Regions from separate parts of the Pseudomonas sp. 9.2(2024) genome, predicted to be linked through region 2. Evidence: predicted binding sites of a transcription regulator. Region 2 holds the regulator's gene; each other region holds the start of a gene.
What was found. Region 2 encodes FliA, which starts transcription of late flagellar genes. Its sites were predicted from a motif close to CTAAAGTTTNNNNNNNNNNNGCCGNTAA; they were not measured.
Positions count from the first base shown of each region.

Region 1: the regulator FliA is predicted to act here: its motif matches at 3,590-3,617, upstream of ABFB52_RS03320 (methyl-accepting chemotaxis protein).
Region 3: the regulator FliA is predicted to act here: its motif matches at 1,261-1,288, upstream of ABFB52_RS19590 (methyl-accepting chemotaxis protein).
Region 4: the regulator FliA is predicted to act here: its motif matches at 2,830-2,857, upstream of ABFB52_RS14235 (methyl-accepting chemotaxis protein).

Region 1 is NZ_CP155585.1:738,339-743,745, forward strand. It holds gene ABFB52_RS03315 (potassium/proton antiporter) at 1-1,672, opposite strand, end outside; gene ABFB52_RS03320 (methyl-accepting chemotaxis protein) at 1,906-3,531, opposite strand; gene ABFB52_RS03325 (hypothetical protein) at 3,812-4,042, shown strand; gene ABFB52_RS03330 (cell division protein ZapA) at 4,039-4,341, shown strand; gene ABFB52_RS03335 (methyl-accepting chemotaxis protein) at 4,442-5,407, shown strand, end outside.
Region 2 is NZ_CP155585.1:2,009,084-2,014,490, forward strand. It holds gene flhF (flagellar biosynthesis protein FlhF) at 1-1,306, shown strand, start outside; gene fleN (flagellar synthesis regulator FleN) at 1,420-2,250, shown strand; gene fliA (RNA polymerase sigma factor FliA) at 2,247-2,987, shown strand; gene ABFB52_RS09040 (chemotaxis response regulator CheY) at 3,155-3,526, shown strand; gene ABFB52_RS09045 (protein phosphatase CheZ) at 3,545-4,333, shown strand; gene ABFB52_RS09050 (chemotaxis protein CheA) at 4,373-5,407, shown strand, end outside.
Region 3 is NZ_CP155585.1:4,367,580-4,372,986, forward strand. It holds gene ABFB52_RS19585 (Na+/H+ antiporter NhaC family protein) at 1-1,014, opposite strand, end outside; gene ABFB52_RS19590 (methyl-accepting chemotaxis protein) at 1,329-3,476, shown strand; gene ABFB52_RS19595 (sensor histidine kinase) at 3,681-4,994, opposite strand; gene ABFB52_RS19600 (response regulator transcription factor) at 4,991-5,407, opposite strand, start outside.
Region 4 is NZ_CP155585.1:3,179,003-3,184,409, reverse strand. It holds gene ABFB52_RS14250 (AMP-binding protein) at 1-1,022, shown strand, start outside; gene ABFB52_RS14245 (GNAT family N-acetyltransferase) at 1,022-1,966, shown strand; gene ABFB52_RS14240 (hypothetical protein) at 2,007-2,540, opposite strand; gene ABFB52_RS14235 (methyl-accepting chemotaxis protein) at 2,925-4,916, shown strand; gene ABFB52_RS14230 (DUF411 domain-containing protein) at 5,081-5,407, shown strand, end outside.

The sequences.
Region 1 (5,407 bases), 1.3 Mb from region 2:
CGTCCATGACCGCAACCGTCCAGTGGGTGTTGTTCCATTCCACCTGGTCGCCAACGATCGGTGCACCGCCGACTTTCTGGGCAATGAAGTGGCCCAGGGTCATGTCCGGATCGATGCCTTCGGCGGGCAGGCCGTACAGGGCGGCAACCGCTTTGAGCTGGGCGTCTCCTTCGAGTACGAAGTCGCCGAAGAAGCGCAGATCGAGGCCGCGTTGCGGTGCCTGGCTGAACAGTTTTCCGAGGGCCGGAAGGTTGTGTTCATGGCCGATAACACACAGTAAATCATCGACTTCCAGCACCGTACTACCCGACGGATGGAGCAGTTGCTGACCACGAAACAGGGCGGCGATACGCGTGCCTTCGGGCATTTTCAGCTCACGCAGCGGTGAACCGATGCACCATTTTTCCGCGCCGAGCTTGTAGACGAATAGCTCCCACTCGCTGGTGACGTGGACTTCGAGCGCTGCCCGCGAAATCGGCGCCGGCTCCGGCGGTACCGTCACCTTGAGCAGCTTGGCCACCCACGGCAGGCTCGTGCCCTGCACCAGCAGCGACACCAGCACGATAAAGAACGCGAGGTTGAAGTACAGCTGCGCATTTGGCAGCCCGGCCATCAGCGGGAATACCGCCAGAATGATCGGTACCGCGCCGCGCAGACCGACCCAGGAAATGAACGCCTTTTCGCGGCCATGGAAGGCCTTGAACGGCAGCAGCCCGACCAGCACCGACAGCGGCCGCGCGAACAGAATCATCCACAGCGCCAGACCCAGCGCCGGCAAGGCGATCGGCAGCAGATCATGCGGAGTGACCAGCAGCCCCAGCACCAGGAACATGCCGATCTGCGCCAGCCACGCCATGCCGTCGAGCATGTGCAGAATGCCGTGACGGCTGCGCACCGGCCGGTTGCCGATCACCAGACCGCACAGGTACACGGCGAGGAAGCCGCTGCCGTGCAGGGCGTTGGTCAGGGCGAACACCACCAGACCGCCGGCGATCACCAGAATCGGATACAGGCCGGCGGCCAGATTGATCCGGTTGACCAGTTGCAGCATCAGCCAGCCACCGCCCAGACCGATCACACCACCGATGCCGAACTCGCGGATCAGGTGGGTCAGCAGGCTCCAGTGCAGGCCGGTCTGGCCGCTGGCGAGCATGTCGATCAGGGTCACGGTGAGGAACACTGCCATCGGGTCGTTACTGCCGGATTCGATTTCCAGGCTGGCGGTCACCCGCTCGTTCAGGCCCTTGCCGCCAAGCAGCGAGAACACCGCCGCGGCATCCGTGGAACCGACGATGGCGCCGATCAGCAGGCCTTGAATAAGGTTGAGATCGAACAACCACGCGGCGGCCATGCCGGTGAGGCCGGTGGTGATGAGTACCCCGACCGTCGCCAGCGACAAAGCCGGCCATAGGGCCACGCGGAAACTGGACACCCGGGTGCGCAAGCCGCCGTCGAGCAGGATCACCGCCAGCGCGAGGTTGCCGACCAGATAGGCCGTCGGGTAGTTATCGAAAATGATGCCGCCGCCATCGACCCCGGCAGTCATGCCGACCGCGAGGATGATCACCAGAATCGGGATGCCGAGACGGGAAGAAAGGGAGCTGACAAGAATGCTTGCGCCTACCAGCAACGCGCCGATCAAGAACAGGCTGTTGATGGTCGTCGCATTCAAAGGCAGTACTCCAGAAGCGGAAAGACGGGCACAAACTGACCATGCAGTCTGCGTGCCAGCGATTCTAACCTGTTGAAATGTGATGCTGTCAAAAAGGTTTTTCAGCTTGGCGCATGATCGTTCCCACGCTCCGCGTGGGAATGCCTTAATGGACGCTCTGCGTCCGCTTCTGGGACGCGGAGCGTCCCGGGCTGCATTCCCACGCAGAGCGTGGGAACGATCAACGCAGAGGGTTAGAGGCTAAACCGCCCAACCATATTGTTCAGATCCAGCGCCAGGCGCGACAGCTCGTTACTCGCCGCACTGGTCTGATTCGCGCCCGTCGCCGACTGCACCGACAGATCGCGGATGTTCACCAGGTTGCGATCCACTTCCCGTGCCACTTGCGCCTGCTCTTCAGCAGCGCTGGCGATCACCAGGTTGCGCTCGTTGATTTCGACGATGGCCGTGTTGATGGTGTCCAGCGACAGACCGGCGCCACGGGCGATGTTCAGGGTCGACTCGGCGCGCTCGGTGCTGTTGCGCATCGAATCCACGGCGTGTTCGGTGCCGCTCTGGATGCTGCCGATCATGCGCTCGATTTCGCTGGTCGACTGCTGGGTGCGGTGCGCCAGTGCACGGACTTCGTCAGCCACCACGGCAAAACCGCGACCGGCTTCACCGGCACGGGCCGCTTCGATGGCGGCGTTGAGCGCGAGCAGGTTGGTCTGGTCAGCCAGGCCACGGATCACGTCCAGCACCTTGCCGATGTCGCGGGATTCGTTGGCCAGGTCGCCGATCAGGGTCGCGGTGCTCTGCACATCGGCGCTCATGCGTTCGATGGCGCTGACGGTTTCCTGCACCAGATCGCGGCCGTCGCCGGCGGAGGTGGTGGCGTTCTTCGAAGCTTCCGAGGTGCTGACGGCGTTGCGTGCAACTTCTTCCACCGCGCTGGTCATCTCGTTGACCGCCGTGGCGGCCTGCTCGATTTCGTTGTTCTGCTGGGTCAGGCCTCGGGCGCTTTCGTCGGTGACGCTGTTCAGCTCTTCGGCGGCGGAGGCCAGTTGGGTGGCCGAGCCGGAAATCCGCTGCAGGGTGTCGCGCAGCTTCGACTGCATCTTGGCCATGGCCGCCAGCAGGCGCCCGGCTTCGTCGGTGCCGTCCACGTGGATCAGCTGGGTCAGGTTGCCTTCGGCGATGGTTTCCGCTGCATCGAGTGCCTTGGCGATTGGCTTGGTGATGCTGCTGGTCAACAACCAGGCGAACAGGAAGGTCAGGCCGGTGGCGATGATCAACAGGGTCACGACCAGATTGAACGACATCGAATACTGATCCGTGGCGCCCTGATTGGTCTCGGCGATCTGTTGGGTGTTGATCTCCAGCAAACGCGCGAGAGCGGTATTCACCGCTTCGGAATTGGCGAGCAAATCGGTGTTGAGCATCTGCCGCAGTTCGTCGATCTGATTGTTGCGTGACAGAGTCTTCATCCGGTCTTCGAGCTGGCGGTACTGTGCCAGCAACTGCACGTACTGATCGTAAGCCGCGCGTTCTTGCGGGCCATCGATCAGCGGCTCGTAGGCGCGTTGCGCGTCGGTGATCTGCCGGTTGCGCAAATCGAACAGCTCGATGGTTTTTTGCTGGACGTCTGGCTCGCGGTTGATCAGCAACCGATACGACAGCACGCGCAGGCGCAGGGTCAACTGGGTGAATTCGTCGAGGGCCTTGATCGAAGGCACGCTGGCGGTGGCGATGTCTTCGCCTGCTGCGCGGATCTTGCTCATCTGGTTCAGGGCGAACACACCAAGAATCAGCATCAGGCCGCCGATCAGGGCGAAACCGGTGAACGCCCGGGGGGCGATGTTCATATTGCGAAGGGACATGGAGGCGGATACCAGGGAAGGGCCGCATCCGTGCGGGCTGAGACTGCTGTTGGGTGACTTATCGGTCATACGACTAAAGTCTTGAGGTGGTGTGCGTATTTGTCGCATCCGCACGCAAGCGACGAAGTGCAGGAACCAGATTGGCAGATGACAGTCTCTAAGACTCGCAAGAACGGTCGAGCCGCCAGGAAAATCAAGGCCTTGCGCCGGTTTAACCCTGGCGTCAACGACGACTTTTCTTTATCGTACGCGCCCTTTGAAAAAGCCCCGGAAGATCAAAATGTTGGAAGCATCCCTCAGCCAATTGGAACAGCTCGTCAGCGACCTGGTGCAACAAAACCAGACCCTGTCGCAAACCAACCAGACCCTGTCCACGGAACTGGCCCAGGCCAAGGATGAAAACGAAAGCCTGCAACTGAGCCTGATGGAACAGGAAGAAAAGCACGGCGCCACCGCCGCGCGCATCCAGGCCCTGGTTGATCGAGTCAACGCAGGTCCTGTCAGCGCATGAACCACGGCACAGCAGGGGTAAAAGTCATCTCCATCATGGGGGAGGACTATTCGATCAAGGCACCGGCCGGGGAAGAACAGACTCTGCTGGACGCCGCATTGATGCTCAAGGCCGCGCTGGCCGATACCAAGCGCAAATACCCGACCCTGATCGGCGATCGCCTGCTGGTATTGGCGGCGATGAATCTGTGCTCGCAGCAGATTGAAATGAAGAAGCAGCATCAGGAAGAACTCGAGCGTTACCAAGAGCAAGTCAGCGCCACGGTCGAGACCATCGCCAAGACCATCAATCAGGGTTGATGGGGTTGCGCACAACCAAAGAATAAGATTGTCGATTGGTTTGTATACAATCGGCACGGCTGTTGCAGTGTTTCAGCCTCTTATTCTTTGGGGGTGCTCCATGCAGTTCTGGCGTCGCAGTATTCAATGGCAGCTGATCCTCGGTATGGGCACCGCCCTGCTGGTCAGCATTCTGATCGTGGTTGGCATTTATACCCTGGTGGTCAACCGCCTCGCCCAGAGCTATCTGGTCGAACAGGCGCTGCCGTCGAGCATCGAAGCGACGCGCAACGACATCGAACGAATCCTCGTTCAGCCCCTTACCGCCGCCAAGGACATCGCCAGCAACACCATGGTCCGCGACTGGCTGGCCAATGGTGAAGGCTCCGCCAAAACGGCGGGCTTCGCGCAGTATCTGGAAGGTATCCGCGCCGAACACAAGGCGTTTACCGCGCTGATCATCGGCACGGAATCCAATCACTACATCACCGAAAAAGGCCTGGATCGCACCCTGAGTCGCGACAAACCGGCCGATGCGTGGTTCTACTCCTTCCTCGACAGCAATCAGCCGCGAACTCTGAACATCGACAACGACGGAGCCACCGGAGAGCTGGCGCTGTTCATCGATTTGAAGGTGGAGGAGGCCGGCAAAGTGGTCGGTGTCGCGGGCCTTGGTCTGAGTATGAAAGAGCTGTCGGAGCTGATTCACAACTTCAGCTTCGGCGAGCGCGGGAAGGTCTATCTCGTGCGTTCCGACGGTCTTATCCAGGTCCATCCCGAGGCACAGTTCAGCGGCAAGCGCACCTTGAGCGAGCAGATCGGGGTCTCGGCAGCACAAGCGGTCATGGGCCATAAAGTCGCCGCCAACAGCAGCTTTCAGCGCGACGGCGAAGATTTCCTCGCCTTCAGCCTGCCTTTGCGCGACCTCGGCTGGACCCTGGTGGCCGAAGTGCCACGGTCGCAGATCTACGCCGAAGCCCGCCGGGCGATGTGGATGAGCAGCGGCATCGGCCTGGTGGTGGCGCTGGTTTGCCTGGCGCTGGTGATCTGGCTGGCCCAGGGGTTGGTGCGACCGATTCGTCAGGTA
Region 2 (5,407 bases):
TCAGGCCATGAAGCTGGTTCGTGATGAGCTGGGCGCTGATGCCGCCATCATTGGCAACCGCCGCATTGCCGGCGGCGTCGAGCTGACGGCGGCGCTCGATTACAAACTGTCGGCGCTGGCCCCGCGTGTTCCGAACATGGAACTCGAGGATGAGCTGCGCAAGACCCAGTCGCGCATCGTTACCGCCCAGGCCGAACTGAGCTTGCGTGGCGAAGCCGACGGCAACACCAATCGCCAGTTGTTCGCCGGGCTGCCGTTGACGGCCGGCCTGCCGCTGACCGCTGCCGAGCCGCTGACCGAACCGACCTACGAAGCTCCGGCCCGTCCTGCACCGGCGCCTGCAGCGGTTTCCGCTGGCGTCGACCCGCGTGCTCTGGACTCGATGCGTTTCGAGCTCAACAGCCTGCGCGAACTGATGGAAGTGCAACTCGGCACCCTGGCCTGGAACCAGCTGCAAGGCAGCCGTCCGGCCCAGGCCAATCTGTACCGTCGTCTGCAACGCATCGGTTTGTCCGGCCCGTTGTCCCGTGATCTGCTGTCGATGATCACCGAGATCGACGAACCGCGTCAGGCCTGGCGCATGCTGCTGGCGCACCTGGCACGAATGATTTCCGTACCGGAAGTCGAGCCGCTGGAAGAGGGTGGGGTGATTGCCATGGTCGGTCCTGCCGGCATGGGCAAGACCACCACGCTGGCCAAACTGGCCGCCCGCTACGTGCTCAAGTACGGCGCGCAGAACATCGCGCTGGTGAGCATGGACAGTTTCCGTATCGGCGCACAGGAGCAGCTCAAGACACTGGGCCGCATCCTCAATGTGTCGGTGACCCACGTCGATCCGGGCCAGTCCCTGGTGCAGGCGCTGGATCCACTGCTGCGCAAACGCGTGGTGCTGATCGATACCGCCGGCCTGCAAGCCAGCGATCCGGCCCTGCGCATGCAGCTGGAAAGTCTGGCCGGTCGTGGCATTCGCTCAAAAAATTATCTGGTCTTGGCAACCACCAGCCAGAAACAGGTTCTAACCGCCGCTTATCACAGTTACAAGCGTTGCGGGCTGGCCGGCTGCATCCTGACTAAACTGGATGAGACGGCCAGCCTTGGCGAAGTGCTGAGCCTGGCGATCAGTCATGAACTGCCGGTCGCCTACCTGACCGACGGCCCACGGATTCCGGATGATCTGCATCTGCCGCGCCGTCATCAACTGGTCAGCCGCGCCGTCAGCGTGCAAATGCAGGAAGAACCCAGCGAAGAAGCCATGGCTGACATGTTCGCTGATATCTACCACAGTCCGACCAAGCAGGTTGGCTGAGGTAATGAACCGTTTTTGTACCTACATCGATGGTCTGCCATGCATTGTTCCGGTTGTGAACGCGCAGCCAGTAATGTGGCCTCCGTCTATGCAAGACAAGGTAAAGAAATAACATGGGCAGCATGCATCCCGTACAGGTGATCGCGGTGACCGGCGGCAAAGGTGGCGTCGGCAAGACTAATGTGTCAGTGAACTTGTCCCTGGCGCTGGCAGAGCTTGGCCGTCGGGTCATGCTGCTGGACGCCGACCTGGGGCTGGCGAACGTCGACGTTCTGCTGGGCCTCACACCCAAACGCACCCTGGCCGACGTGATCGAAGGCCGCTGCGAGCTGCGCGACGTGCTGTTGCAAGGCCCCGGCGGAATCCGCATCGTGCCGGCCGCTTCCGGCACCCAGAGCATGGTTCACCTGAGCCCGGCCCAGCATGCCGGCCTGATTCAGGCGTTCAGCGACATCGGCGACAATCTCGACGTACTGGTGATCGACACCGCTGCGGGTATTGGTGACTCGGTAGTCAGTTTCGTTCGCGCAGCCCAGGAAGTGTTGCTGGTGGTCTGTGACGAGCCGACCTCGATCACCGACGCCTACGCGCTGATCAAACTGCTGAACCGCGATTACGGCATGAATCGCTTCCGCGTCCTGGCCAACATGGCCCAGAGCCCGCAGGAAGGTCGCAATCTGTTCGCCAAGTTGACCAAGGTCACGGATCGCTTCCTCGACGTCGCCCTACAATACGTCGGCGCGGTGCCCTACGACGAAAGCGTGCGCAAGGCGGTGCAGAAGCAGCGTGCGGTCTATGAAGCCTTCCCGCGTTCCAAGTGCGCACTGGCGTTCAAGGCGATCGCACAGAAGGTCGACACCTGGCCGCTGCCCGCCAACCCGCGCGGCCACCTCGAATTTTTCGTCGAGCGCCTCGTGCAGCAAACGGCAGGACCTGTGCTATGACCGCCAGCGGTATGAATTTCTACAAGAAGTCGGCGCGTGACGCGCAGTACGAGCTGATCGAGCGTTACGCGCCACTGGTCAAACGCATCGCCTACCACTTGCTGGCGCGATTGCCGGCCAGTGTGCAGGTCGAAGACCTGATCCAGGCCGGGATGATCGGCCTGCTCGAAGTCTCGACCAAATACGACGCCAGCAAGGGCGCCAGTTTTGAAACGTACGCGGGCATCCGGATCCGCGGTGCGATGCTCGATGAAGTCCGTAAGGGGGACTGGGCGCCACGCTCGGTTCACCGCAATACCCGTATGGTCAGCGACGCAATTCGCTCGATTGAAGCTAAAACCGGCCGTGACGCTAAAGATCACGAAGTTGCGGCCGAACTCCAATTGAGTCTCGACGATTACTACGGGATTTTGAACGACACCCTGGGCAGCCGGCTGTTCAGTTTCGACGACCTGTTGCAGGACGGCGAACACGAAGGGCTGCACGAGGATGGCGCCAGTGCTCATCTGGAGCCGTCGCGCGATCTGGAAGACGAACGTTTCCAGGCCGCGCTGGCGGACGCGATTGCCAATTTGCCGGAGCGTGAGCGACTGGTGTTGGCGCTGTACTACGACGAAGAGCTGAACCTCAAGGAGATCGGTGAAGTCCTTGGCGTCAGTGAATCGCGGGTCAGCCAGTTACACAGCCAGTGCGCGGCCCGCTTGCGGGGGCGTTTGGGGGAGTGGCGAGCGCGCTGAAGGCAGTGTGGGGACACTGCGAACGAGGCTGGTGCGGTGGTGAACGGCACCGGTCTCGATCTGTCGTGCTCCAGACAGTCATCGAGTGTTTTGCCGGATTGATTGAAATGGCGCGTCCAGGTGCTGGGCGCGTTTAAGACTGCTTGGAGGTCGAATTGAACAAAGACATGAAAATCCTCATCGTTGATGACTTCTCAACGATGCGGCGGATCATCAAGAACCTGTTGCGTGATCTGGGGTTCACCAACACCGTTGAAGCCGACGATGGCACCACTGCCATTCCGGTACTCAACAGCGGCAGCATCGACTTTCTGGTGACCGACTGGAACATGCCCGGCATGACCGGTATCGACCTGCTGCGCCACGTGCGTGCCGATGAAAAGCTCAAGCACCTGCCAGTGCTGATGGTGACCGCTGAAGCCAAGCGCGAGCAGATCATCGAAGCGGCCCAGGCCGGCGTTAACGGCTACGTGGTCAAACCTTTCACGGCCCAGGCGTTGAAAGAAAAAATCGAGAAGATTTTCGAACGCATCGGCTGATGAACGCGCGGGGGAGCTATGGAGCATAACGAATCTTCACAGGGCGATTTTGAGTCGACCCTGAAAAAACACGCGGTCGAACTGGTCGAGAGCCTTGAAAAAGGCAAGTTCGGCGACGCTGTGCAACTGATCCATGAGCTCAATCAGACCCGTGACCGTGGCCTGTACCAGGAAGTGGGCAAGCTCACGCGTGAACTGCACAGTGCGATCGTCAATTTCCAGATCGATCCGCACATGCCGCAGGCTGAGGAAGTGTCGCAAATCACCGACGCTACCGAGCGCCTGAGCTACGTGGTCAAACTGACCGAAGCTGCCGCCAACCGCACCATGGATCTGGTGGAAAGCGCGACCCCTGTGGTCAATGGCCTGGCTGACGAAGCCCAGGCCTTGAGCGCCGATTGGGGCCGCTTCATGCGCCGTGAGGTCGGGGCTGAAGAGTTCCGTGAACTGGCGCGCCGGGTCGACGGTTTTCTGGCACGCAGCAGCGCGGACAACCGCGCGGTGTCGAGCAATCTGAACGACATTCTGCTCGCCCAGGATTACCAGGACCTCACAGGCCAGGTGATCAAGCGCGTGACCCAATTGGTCACCGAAGTCGAAAGCAACCTGCTCAAGCTCGTGCTCATGGCCAGCCAGGTGGACCGCTTTGCGGGCATCGAACATGACCGTGCGGCGATGCTTGCTGAAAAAGATCCACAAAAACATCTCTCGCAGGGTGAAGGTCCGCAGATTCATGCCGATAAACGAGAAGACGTTGTGTCCGGTCAGGACGATGTGGACGATTTGCTATCCAGCCTTGGATTTTGAGTTTTTTTGGGTTTTTAGACCTGTAGGAGCACCCCATTAATGAGCTTCGGCGCCGATGAAGAGATCCTTCAGGATTTCCTGGTTGAGGCCGGCGAGATTCTTGAGCAACTGTCCGAACAACTGGTCGAGCTGGAAAGCCGCCCGGATGACGCAGATCTGCTCAACGCAATTTTTCGCGGTTTCCACACTGTAAAAGGGGGCGCCGGCTTCCTTCAGCTCAACGAGCTGGTGGAGTGCTGTCACATCGCCGAAAACGTGTTCGACATCCTGCGCAAGGGTGAACGACGCGTCGATGCAGAACTGATGGACGTGGTGCTCGAAGCGCTGGACGCGGTGAACAGCATGTTCAGCGAAGTCCGCGATCGCAGCCCGATCACCGCCGCCACCCCGGAACTGCTGGCCGCCCTGGCGCGTCTGGCCGAACCGCAATCGGCGGATGAAGCCCCGGCTTCGCCTGTCGCCGAGATGATCGAAGAACTGGTCGTCGAAGGTGATTCGGGTGACATCACCGATAACGAATTTGAACAGTTGCTGGACTCGCTGAACGCCGTCAAGGCCGAAGCCGAAGCCCCGGCGGCTGCCGCTGCACCTGCTTCCACCGAAGCGGCCAGCGATGAAATCACCGACGCCGAGTTCGAGTCGCTGCTCGACCAGTTGCATGGCAAAGGCCAGTTCGCGGCCGACGCCGTGGCACCGGCGGCCGCTGCACCTGCTGCTCCGGCGGCGGGCGACAGCTCGGACATCACCGACGACGAATTCGAGGCCTTGCTCGATCAGTTGCACGGCAAGGGCAACTTTGCCGTTGATGCGCTGGAGTCGGCGATTGCTTCGGTTCCTGCAACGGCTGCTCCGGCAGCGGCTGCGGCCGGTAGCGATCTGATCAGCGATCACGAGTTCGAATCGCTGCTCGACGATCTGCATGGCAAAGGCAAGTTCACTGACGTCGCCACCGGTGCCGTCGTGACGGCTGGCAATGCTTCTGCTGTTGCAGCGCCTGCTGCGAAGGCCCCGGCCGCTGCGGCAAAACCTGCTGCAAAAGCGCCTGAGCCGAAAGCCGAACCGGCCAAACCGGCT
Region 3 (5,407 bases), 2.4 Mb from region 2:
CAGCAGCATCAGCAACGCACCGATGCCCTTGCTGTGGTTGATCCACGACGCCGAAGACTCGACCAGCGTCTGCACCTCGCCAGTGGCCTTCATCACTTCGGCGAATCCGGAAGCGGCGATCATGATGAAGCCGATCATCGCCATCATCTTCATGCCTTCGGTAAACAGGTCATCCGTCTCGCGCCATTTGACGATGCCCGACGCCGAAAAGATCAGGAAACCGGCCAGCGCCCCGATAATCATCGAATCCAGCAGCAACTGAATAATGAAAGCTGCGGCAATGGCGACACCGGCGATCAACAGACTGCGCGGGTTGTACTGCACTGCCACCTGCTCGACCTGCTCGATTTTTCCCAGGTCGTATACGCGCTTCTTGCGGTAACTGATAAAGGCGATGCCCAGCCCCACCAGCATGCCCAGCGCCGGAATCCCCATGGCATGGGTGACGTTGATCCCGCTGATGTCCACGCCACTGCGGGCAACGTTGGCCAGCAGGATCTCGTTGAGGAAAATGTTGCCGAAGCCAACCGGCAGGAACATGTACGGCGTGATCAGGCCGAAGGTCATGACGCAGGCGATCAACCGGCGGTCCAGTTGCAGCTTGGTCAGTACATATAAAAGCGGCGGCACCAGCAGCGGAATGAACGCAATATGAATCGGCAGGATGTTCTGCGACGCGATCGCCACCACCCACAGCAGGCCGATCAGCATCCATTTGACGCTGCCGCCACCGGTCGCATGCTGGCGGTCGACCATCGCCAGAGCCTTGTCGGCCAGCGCGTGGGCCAGACCGGACTTGGCAATCGCCACGGCGAAAGCGCCGAGCAACGCGTAGGACAACGCCACTGTCGCCCCGCCACCCAGGCCACTGTTGAAGGCCTTGAGCGTGGCGTCGATGCCCAGACCACCGGTCAGGCCACCAACCAGCGCACCGACGATCAACGCGATCACCACATGCACCCGGGACAGGCTGAGGATCAGCATGACGCCGACCGCAGCAATCACTGCATTCATTTCACTACCTCGAAAACACGACGGTAAAGCCATTCACCGCCAGACAGGATGAGTCCGGCCGACAAGCCACGAGGGTCGCCAGCGGATTTGCATAGAGGGTCTTATTAGAAGGGCGCGCACTGTGCCGCAGCGCGGGCGCAGTGTCAAAGCGACTGGTCGCAACACTGTGTAACTTTCCATGATCAATCCGCTGAACAAGGCATATCCGCCACAACATGCGTCAATTCGCCCTATTGCATTTACGCCATAAAGAAAGCCGAACCGCGGCCGTTACAGTGCAAAGTCTCAGATATTTATCGAATAAGGACGTTTCCATGTCACTCAGACAACTTTCCATTCAATGGAAAATCACCCTGCTCGCCGGGCTCTGCCTGGCCGGTATCGTGACCCTGTTGGTGGGTCTTTCGCTGTATCGCATGGAGCACAGTTCCGAACTGGTGAAAGCTTCGAGCATGGAAATGCTCACCGAATCGGCCCAGGCCCGCATCGAATCCCAGGGCGAAGTCCAGGCAGCGGGCATTCGCCAGCAGTTCATGGACGCCTATCAATATGGCCACGGGTTCTCGCGTCAGGTGCTGTTCCTGCGCGAACAGGCCGAGAAGCGCTTCCTCGATGCCTTCGACTTGCGCGAGGACATGACCCGTCAGGTGAAATCGGCGCTGCAGGCCAATCCGGATCTGCTCGGCCTGTCGCTGGTGTTCGAAGCCAACGCGCTGGACGGCAAGGACGAACTGTTTGCCGGCCAGGCAGAACTCGGCAGCAACGACAAGGGCCGCTTCGCCCTGTACTGGTCGCAGCCGACCCCGGGTAAGGTGACCTCGATGGCCCTGCCGGAAAGCGACATGACCGACACCAGCACCGGCCCCACCGGCCAGGCCGCCAACGCCTGGTTCACCTGCCCGCGCACCACGCTCAAGCCGTGCGTGATCGAACCCTACTTCTATGTGATCGACGGGCAAAAGGTGCTGATGACCAGCATCGTGTTCCCGCTGATGGTCAACGGCAAAGTCATCGCGTCGCTGTCGGTGGATATCAACCTCAACAGCCTGCAAGCGATCAGCCAGAGCGCCAGCAAGAAGCTCTACGACGGCCAGACCGCCGTGAGCATCATCAGCCCCGCCGGCCTGCTCGCCGGTTACAGCCCGGATGCCAATAAACTCAGCCAGCGCCTGGATGCCGTGGACACCACCAGCGGCGCCGAGCTGCTGCGCCTGCTCGCTTCGAGCCACACCGTCAGCAGCCTGCACAGCAACGCGCAACTGAAAGTGCTGTCGCCGTTCCAGCCGATTCCCGGCGGCCCGTCGTGGGGCGTGCTGCTCGATGTGCCGGAGAAAGTGCTGGTCAGCCGCGCCGAAGCGCTCAAGCAGCAACTGGATGCCAGCAACACCTCGGGCACCCTCATCGAACTGAGCCTGGGCGTGCTCGCCGCGCTGATCGGCCTGCTGCTGGTGTGGCTGATGGCCCGCAGCGTGACCAAACCGATCCTCGGCGTGGCCCATATGCTGGAAGACATCGCCAGCGGCGAAGGCGACCTGACCCGCCGTCTGGCCTACGACAAGAAGGACGAGCTCGGTCAACTGGCTGGCTGGTTCAACCGCTTCCTCGACAAGCTGCAACCGATCATCGCCGAGGTGAAACGCTCGGTGCAGGACGCGCGCAACACTGCCGATCAGTCTTCGGCCATCGCCACTCAGACCAGCGCCGGCATGGAGCAGCAATACCGTCAGGTCGATCAGGTCGCCACCGCGTCCCACGAAATGAGCGCCACCGCCCAAGACGTGGCCCGCAGCGCCGCGCAAGCCGCCGAAGCCGCCAAGGATGCCGACCGCGCCACCCGTCAGGGCCTGACCGTGATCGACCGCACCACCGCCAGCATCGACACCCTCGCCGCCGACATGAGCGCAGCGATGGTGCAGGTCGAAGGCCTGGCCGCCAACAGCGAGAAAATCGGCACCGTGCTGGAAACCATCCGCGCCATCGCCGAACAGACCAACCTGCTGGCTCTCAACGCCGCCATCGAAGCCGCCCGCGCCGGTGAAGCCGGACGCGGTTTTGCGGTGGTCGCCGACGAAGTGCGCAACCTCGCCCGCCGCACCCAAGAGTCGGTGGAAGAAACCCGTCAGGTCATCGAGCAATTGCAGAACGGCACCCAGGACGTGGTCGGCTCGATGGGCAACAGCCATCGTCAGGCCCAGGGCAGCGTCGAACAGGTCGGCCAGGCCGTGACCGCGCTGCGTCAGATCGGCGATGCGGTGACGGTGATCAGCGACATGAACCTGCAGATCGCCAGCGCTGCCGAAGAGCAGAGCGCGGTGGCCGAAGAGATCAACAACAACGTGGCGACGATTCGTGATGTGACGGAGTCGCTCTCGGGACAGGCGAATGAATCGGCGCGGGTGAGTCAGTCGCTCAATAGCCTGGCGAATCAGCAGCAGAGTTTGATGGATCAGTTTCGGGTTTGATTCTTGAATGTGGGGTGTCAGTTAAATCGATCCCCCTCACCCCAGCCCTCTCCCCCAGGGGGCGAGGGGGAAAGGGAGCAGATCTCCAAGGTGTTCAAAACCTGAGTTCGACTCAGGACTTTCAGGTCGATGTATCCCATACATCCGCCTCGGTCAGTCCCCTCTCCCTCCGGGAGAGGGTTAGGGTGAGGGGGCTTTTAAAGGCTACCGCCGAGGCAACTGAATCTCCACGTTCAACCCACCCCACTCGCTTTCGCCCAACACCAAAACCCCACCCCACGTCTCGACAATATCCCGCACAATCCCCAGCCCCAACCCATGCCCATGGGTCTGCTCATCCAGCCGCGCTCCCCGGCTGAACACCTGAGCCCGCTGCGCCTCGGGAATCCCCGGCCCGTCATCCTCCACGCTCAGCACAAAACCTTCGGCCGTTTCGACCACGCTCAACCGCACCTCGGCATCCGCCCATTTGCAAGCGTTGTCCAGCAGGTTGCCAAGCAGTTCCAGCAGATCCTCACGATCCCACGGCAATTGCAGGCCCGGCGGTGCCACGTAACTCAACTCCAGATGCTCGCCATGGATCATGTTCAACGTCGACAGCAGCCCCGGTAGCTCGGCGTCGCAATCGAACAGCGCTCCCGGCAACGCATCGCCAGAGAGCCGCGCACGGTTGAGCTCGCGGTTCAGCCGTTGCTGAACCTGCTCCAGTTGTTCCTTGAGAATCTTGCGCAGTTCCGGATGCGCGTCGAGCCTTTCACTCGATGCCAGACTGAGCAGCACCGCCAACGGGGTTTTCAGCGCGTGCCCGAGATTGCCCAGGGCATTGCGCGAGCGCTTGAGGCTGTCTTCGGTGTGCGCCAGCAAATGGTTGATCTGCGCCACCAGCGGCTCCAGTTCCGCCGGTACTTGTTCATCGAGTTGTGAACGCTGGCCCTGCTGCAACTGGGCGATCTGTTCACGAGCCTTTTCCAGCGGACGCAACGCGCGGCGCACGGTCAGGCGTTGCAGCAACAGAATCAGCAGCAACCCGGCCAGCCCGAGGCCGAGACCGATCTGGCGCATGCGCTGGAAGCTCTCGCGCACCGGCGTGTAATCCTGGGCCACGCTGATGGAAATCGACTGGCCGAGCCGTCGATAGTCCGAACGCAGCACCAGCAATTGCTGGCCGTCCGGCCCCAGTTGCAGGTTGCTGTGCAGGCCGGAGCGTTCGAGCAGCGGCAGATCCTGATCCCACAACGAGCGGGAGCGCCAATGGCTGTCGGCGAAATCGATGCGGAAGTAATGCCCGGAAAACGGTCGCTGGTAGGCTGGCGACAAGTGCCGCTCATCCAGCTGCAAGCCTTGCGGGCCGCGAACCAGCGCCACCAGCAGGCTCTCGCTGTCGTTACGCAAGCCGGCTTCGAGATAGCGCTGCAATCCGACTTCGAACAACCACAGACTGGTTTGCGCCAGCAGCACGCCGACGACCACCAGCACACTGATCAACCCCAGGCTCAAGCGGCGCTGGATCGATCTCACGAAGCCTGTCCGCCAAACAGATAACCCTGGCCGCGACGGGTTTCGATCACGCTCTTGCCGAGCTTGCGCCGCAGGTGATTGACGTGGACTTCCAGCACGTTGGAATCGCGCTCGGTCTCGCCGTCGTAGAGGTGTTCGGCGAGGTGGCTTTTGGAGAGGATCTGCTCCGGGTGCAGCATGAAGTAGCGCAACAGACGGAATTCGGCGGCGGTCAGCTGAATATCGGCACCGTCGCGCACGACACACTGACGGCCCTCGTCCAGGTGCAGACCGGCGGCCTTGAGCGTCGGCTGGTTGGCCTGGCCCTTGGAACGGCGCAGCAGCGACTGGATGCGCAAATACAGTTCTTCCGGGTGGAAAGGTTTGGTCAGGTAATCGTCGGCACCGGCCTTCAGGCCTTCGATGCGCTCGGC
Region 4 (5,407 bases), 1.2 Mb from region 2:
CGCTGGTGGCGGACTTCGGTCGCAGTCTCGGCTCGCAGTTGAGCCCCGGCGACCGCGTCGCCAACCTGTTTTTCGTCGGCGACCTGTATGCCAGTTTCATCTTTACCCACGATGCGCTGGCGCATGTACAAACGGAGGTTATCGAGTTTCCCTTCACCGGCCATATCGACCCAAGTGTCCTGGCCGATGCGATTACCCGGCACCGGATCAACGTCCTGGCCGGTGTGCCTGCCCACCTGTTGACTTTCGCAGCATGGCTCGAACAACACGGCCGGGTTCTGAAGGAAGTCACCACCCTGCTCTACGCCGGTGAAAGCCTGTTTGATGCTCAGTTGCAGCGGCTGGCGCGAGTGTTTCCCCAGGCCCGGGTGGCCTCCATCGGCTACGCCAGTGTCGATGCCGGATTCATTGGCGCCAGCCATCGTGACTGTGCCCTGGGCGAGCATCGGATCCCCGAAAGTCACGGTGTGCTGGAAATTCTCGACGAGCACACCGGTGAAGTGATCGATGAATGCGACCGGGTCGGGCGCCTGGTGATGACCAATCTCACGCGCCGTTTGATGCCCCTGATCCGCTACCCGGTGGGCGATCGTGCTTGCTGGCGAGAGCCGTCGGGAACGCCCCGGCGCAAGTTCGCGTTGATGGGCCGCTGCGCCGACAGCCAGCGCGTGCGGGTGGGCATACTGAACCTGCTGCCGCAATCGATCGGCGACACCGTATGGCGCGTCACCGGCAGCGATGATTGGCAACTGGTGATCGAGCAGGACGGCGCCATGGATATCCTGAGCCTGCACTGGGCGCCGGACGCCCTGACACCTGCGAACGCTGAGGCCGACCAGACGCTGCACAGTGCCTTGATCGAAGACTATCCGTTGATCAAGCAACTGAGCGCCGATCACCTGCTGGTATTGCGGATTCGCTGCTGCAAGGTTCAGGAACTGGCACGCCATCCACGCTCCGGCAAGCGTCAACGTGTGCTCGATCGGCGCGTCTACAACGGCACTGGCCAGGAGCCTTGCTGATGGAAGCGATCACCCTGCGAGGCTACCGCACCAGTGACGCTCCGGCGGTCAGTCGCCTGTTCAGAAAGATCTACGGCGACCATTACGCCCAGCCGCATGTGTATCTGCCCCGGATGATCAGCCAGAACCATGCCGACGGCCGCTGGCACTCGTTGGTGGCGGTGGCGAACGGTCAAGTGGCTGGGCATTCCACATTGATTCTCGACAAAGAATCGTCCCTCGCCGAACTGGCACTGAGCGTGGTGGATCCGCAGATCCGTGGGCAAAACGTCGCCACGCAACTGAGTCGACAGTTGCTGATCCATGCGCAGGCGCTGGGATATCAGGGGGTCACGATCAAGCAAATGACCCATCATCCCTACACCCAGAAAATGGCTGCCGGCCTTGGTTTTCACAACACCGGCTTGTTGCCCGACCATGCACCGTCGCCCTTTGGCGGCGCGGTGACGGAATCGCTGGTAATGGGTTACGCCCCGGTCGATGGTTATCAGCGCCCGCTGCCGGCCTTGACCTGGCCGGACGAATGCCGTGAGTTCATGCAGCAGATGTGCGACGTGTTCGGAACGCGGTCGAACGTGTCGCCCTGGGTCGGCGCACCGGCGCAGCTGGAACAGCGATGGGGGCGATATGACGGGATTTTCAGTGAAGTGGACGACAGTTTGATCAAGCAGCTGCAACAACTGCCCGGACATTGGCTGATTTCGATCAGGCTCAGGCTGGCACAAGGGTTTGACAATGCCTGGCGCCGGTTATCGACGATGGGGTTCGTGTTCAGCGGGCTGGCGCCCGATGACAGAAGTGCAGGATGGCTGGCGCTTTTTCATCGCGGTTTCCAGCCAAAATCCTTGACGCTGCATTGCCCGCAGATGCAGCGGTTGCATGACGGGATGCAGCGGCAGGTCGCCTTGCGCCCAAAACTCCACGCTTGCGGCAATCGCCCATAAACGAAAGGGCCCGCCCCGTTACCGGGGCGGGCCCTGTCTATCATGCCTTGGCTTTGACACCTTGATCGGTAGGAGGCTTGCGCTCCCCGCCCTGACCGTAAGTCTGCAGGTTCTGCAGTACGTAAATGGCTTTCTTGTACTCGGGGATCAACGTATTCGCGTACTTGTTGCCCTTGAGATTGTTGTTCTGGATGGTATCCAGTTGTGTCGCGAAATATTCCAGCGCATTGAACTTGGCATCCGGATCCTTCTGGATGCCGAAGCGATCGAACTTGTCGCCGGCATTGAGCAAGGTCATGGACGTGATCTCGGAAATCAGGCCCCGGCTACGCAACATTGCACTGAGGCTGCCCAATTGCTTGGCTGAAACATTGGTGGGATCGAAACCCTTGATGTTCTTGTGCAGACCCTGCTTGTCCATCTCTGCGGTACTGATCGCGGTGGGGTCGTTGCCGACCAGGGCCAGCATCTGCTTGACCTTCACACTTTGAGAAACCGGTTTGCTCGAGCTTCCTGTATCTCGAACCAGCAAACCCGCCTTGGGTTGCCAGGCACCGGTATAGCCGATAGTCATGAGCAAGCTCCTTGCGAGGAAAACATGAAAAATTCCTTGTTGAACCACTTTTGAATTGCCCGGAGTATCGGCCGGCAAACTAATGGCACCAACTCCTTTCTGCACTTTTTTACAATTTTTGTACATTCACGATACAAACCGGCAACAGCCCCGGAAATACGGGACTAGAGCGTTCATGACAATGTGATGAAAGTGGATTTATTGCTCTAATGTTCGGGACGGTTAGTTATCGTGTATCAGACCCGATACGTTCCTTTGGTCGGGATCGCCTCTTTTAGGACGAAAGTACCTAAAGCTTCCCGAAGACCCGACGATACGTTAGGAAACCCGCGCTGTTTGTTTCCCCTGCCCACAATAAGAATCCCTGCTCAAGGACCGGTTTCCATGCCCGCATTCCGCACCATTCAGGCTCGTTACACGCTGTTTCTGGTTCTGTTCATTCTGTTGTTGTCGGTGCTCACCGTGGTTGGCATCAGCCAATTGGTCGCGCCCAAGTTGCGCCACACCGAAGAGCAAGTGGTGCTCAACCGCATTGCTGAAGTGGCCGAGCAAATCCAGGGCGAACTGAACAAGGTCCAGGCGCAACAGCGCAGCATCACCCAGACCATCCCGCTGCTCGACAGCGCGGCCATCGACACCGTGTTGCCGGGGCTGGTGGATCAATACGGCGAACTGAAAGTCTTCGGCGGCGGCATCTGGCCGCTGCCCGGTCAGCGTGAGGCCGGACGCAACAAGTTCAGTACGTTCTGGCACCGCGATGCCTCCGGCAAACTGGCGGTGAACACCTTCTGGAACAGCGACGCGGCCCCCAACTATTACGACCAGAGCTGGTACAAGGGCGGCATGCAGACCCCGCGCGGCCAATGCGCCTGGGCCGCTGCCTATAAAGATGACGCCAGCGCCGAACCGCGCACCAACTGCGCCATGGCCATCCAGAAAAACGGCAGCGCCTGGGGCGTCTCGACCATCGACGTGACATTGGGCTTCTTCAACGAGTTGGTGGCGCGCAAGGAAAAAGACCTCAACGCCGAAATGCTGATCGTCGAGGCCGACGGCAAGATCATCAGCAACAGCTCGCGCATCAGCGGGCCGATCGTGCTGAAGAACATCAGCGAACTGGCCGGCGGCTCGACCTTCGCCAGCCAGGTCAAGGCCGGACTGCAAAATCGCGAGCAGGCGCAGCGCGTCGAATTCGACAACCACGGTGAAGCCAGCACCTTCTTCATGCGCCCGATCGAAGGCACCCCGTGGTTCCTCGCCACCGCACTGCCGACCAAAATGCTCACCGCCCAGCGTGACGACGTGCTCAGCAGCCTGAGCCTGCTGCAGATTCCGCTGGTGATCCTGCTGGTGCTGTTGCAGGTCTACGCGATTCGCCAACTGGTTTCGCGCATGAAAGCGCTGAAAGCCAACATCGATTCGCTGTCCAGCGGTGATGCCGACCTGACCCGGCGCATCACCATCCGCGCTGAAGATGAGCTCGGCGCCATCGGGCATTCGGTCAACACCTTTATCGCCTATCTGCAGAACATGATCGGCGAAGTCACCCAGGCCACTGGTGCAATGGCTTCGAGCCTCGACAACCTGCAGCGTACCTCGGCGCACACCAGTCAGATTCTGCTGCGCCACGCTTCGGAAACCGACCAGACCGTCACCGCCATCAACGAGATGAGTTCGACCGCTGAAAGCGTCGCCCAGAATGCCGCTGAAACCGCAGCCTTCACCCAGCGCGCCAACGAAAACGCCGACCGTTCGCGAGTGGTGGTTGGCGAAGCGTCAAGCAGCGTGGTCGCACTGATCGACGAAGTGGCCAGCGCCACCCACAAGGTCGAAAGCATGCAGCAGGACGCCCAGCGCATCACCGAAATCCTCGGCGTGATCGGCGCCATCGCCGGCCAGACCAACCTGCTGGCGCTTAACGCGGCAATTGAAGCAGCGCGTGCCGGAGAACAGGGCCGTGGTTTTGCGGTGGTGGCAGACGAAGTGCGTGCCCTCGCCGCCCGTACCCAGGCCAGCACCTCGGAAATCAACGAAATGTTGAGCCGTCTGACCCAAGGTGTGAGCTCGTCGGTCAGCGCCATGGAAAACACCCAGGCCAGCTGCCAGTCGGCCGCCGACGCCACTGCGCGAGTCAACAGCGGCCTCGACGAGATGGCCGGCTCCGTCAGCCACATCAACAGCCTCAGCACCCAGATCGCCACCGCCGCCGAGCAGCAAAGCGCGGTCACCGAAGAGATCAACCGCAGCATGGTGCAGATCCGCCACATGGTTGACGAGCTGGTGGAAAGCGGCCAGGCCAGCGAACTCAACACCCGTCAGCTGCTGGAAGCCAACAGCCGGGTGAGCGCGATCATGGGGCGCTTCAAGGTTCGCTGACGGTTTTGTCATCTTGCGCTCAGTGGCCTGTCAGCTTTGATCTACGATCTTGTTGGCAGGCCTGCCCCGTATCACTTGGAAACACTCCGTTGATGCCCGGCAGGAAAAACAGGTCAAAATGCCTTCCTTTTTTGACCGTTCCTCCTTTGATCCGAGAGCCCTCCATGCGAAACCACCTGCGTCTGGCCGCCCTGAGCGCCCTGTTCATCTCCTCCCTGGCGCAAGCCGCCGACCTTATCCCGATCGAAGTCCACCGCGACGCCAACTGCGGCTGCTGCAAAAAGTGGATCAGCCACCTGGAAGCCAATGGCTTCAAGGTCGAAGACCACGTCGAATCCGACATGAGCAGCTTCAAGCAGCAACACGGCGTTCCGCCACGTCTGGCGTCCTGCCACACCGCAATCATCAACGGCAAATTCGTCGAAGGCCATGTTCCGGCGGAACAGGTGCTGGCCCTGAGCAAACGTGACGACCTGCTGGGCGTTGCCGCA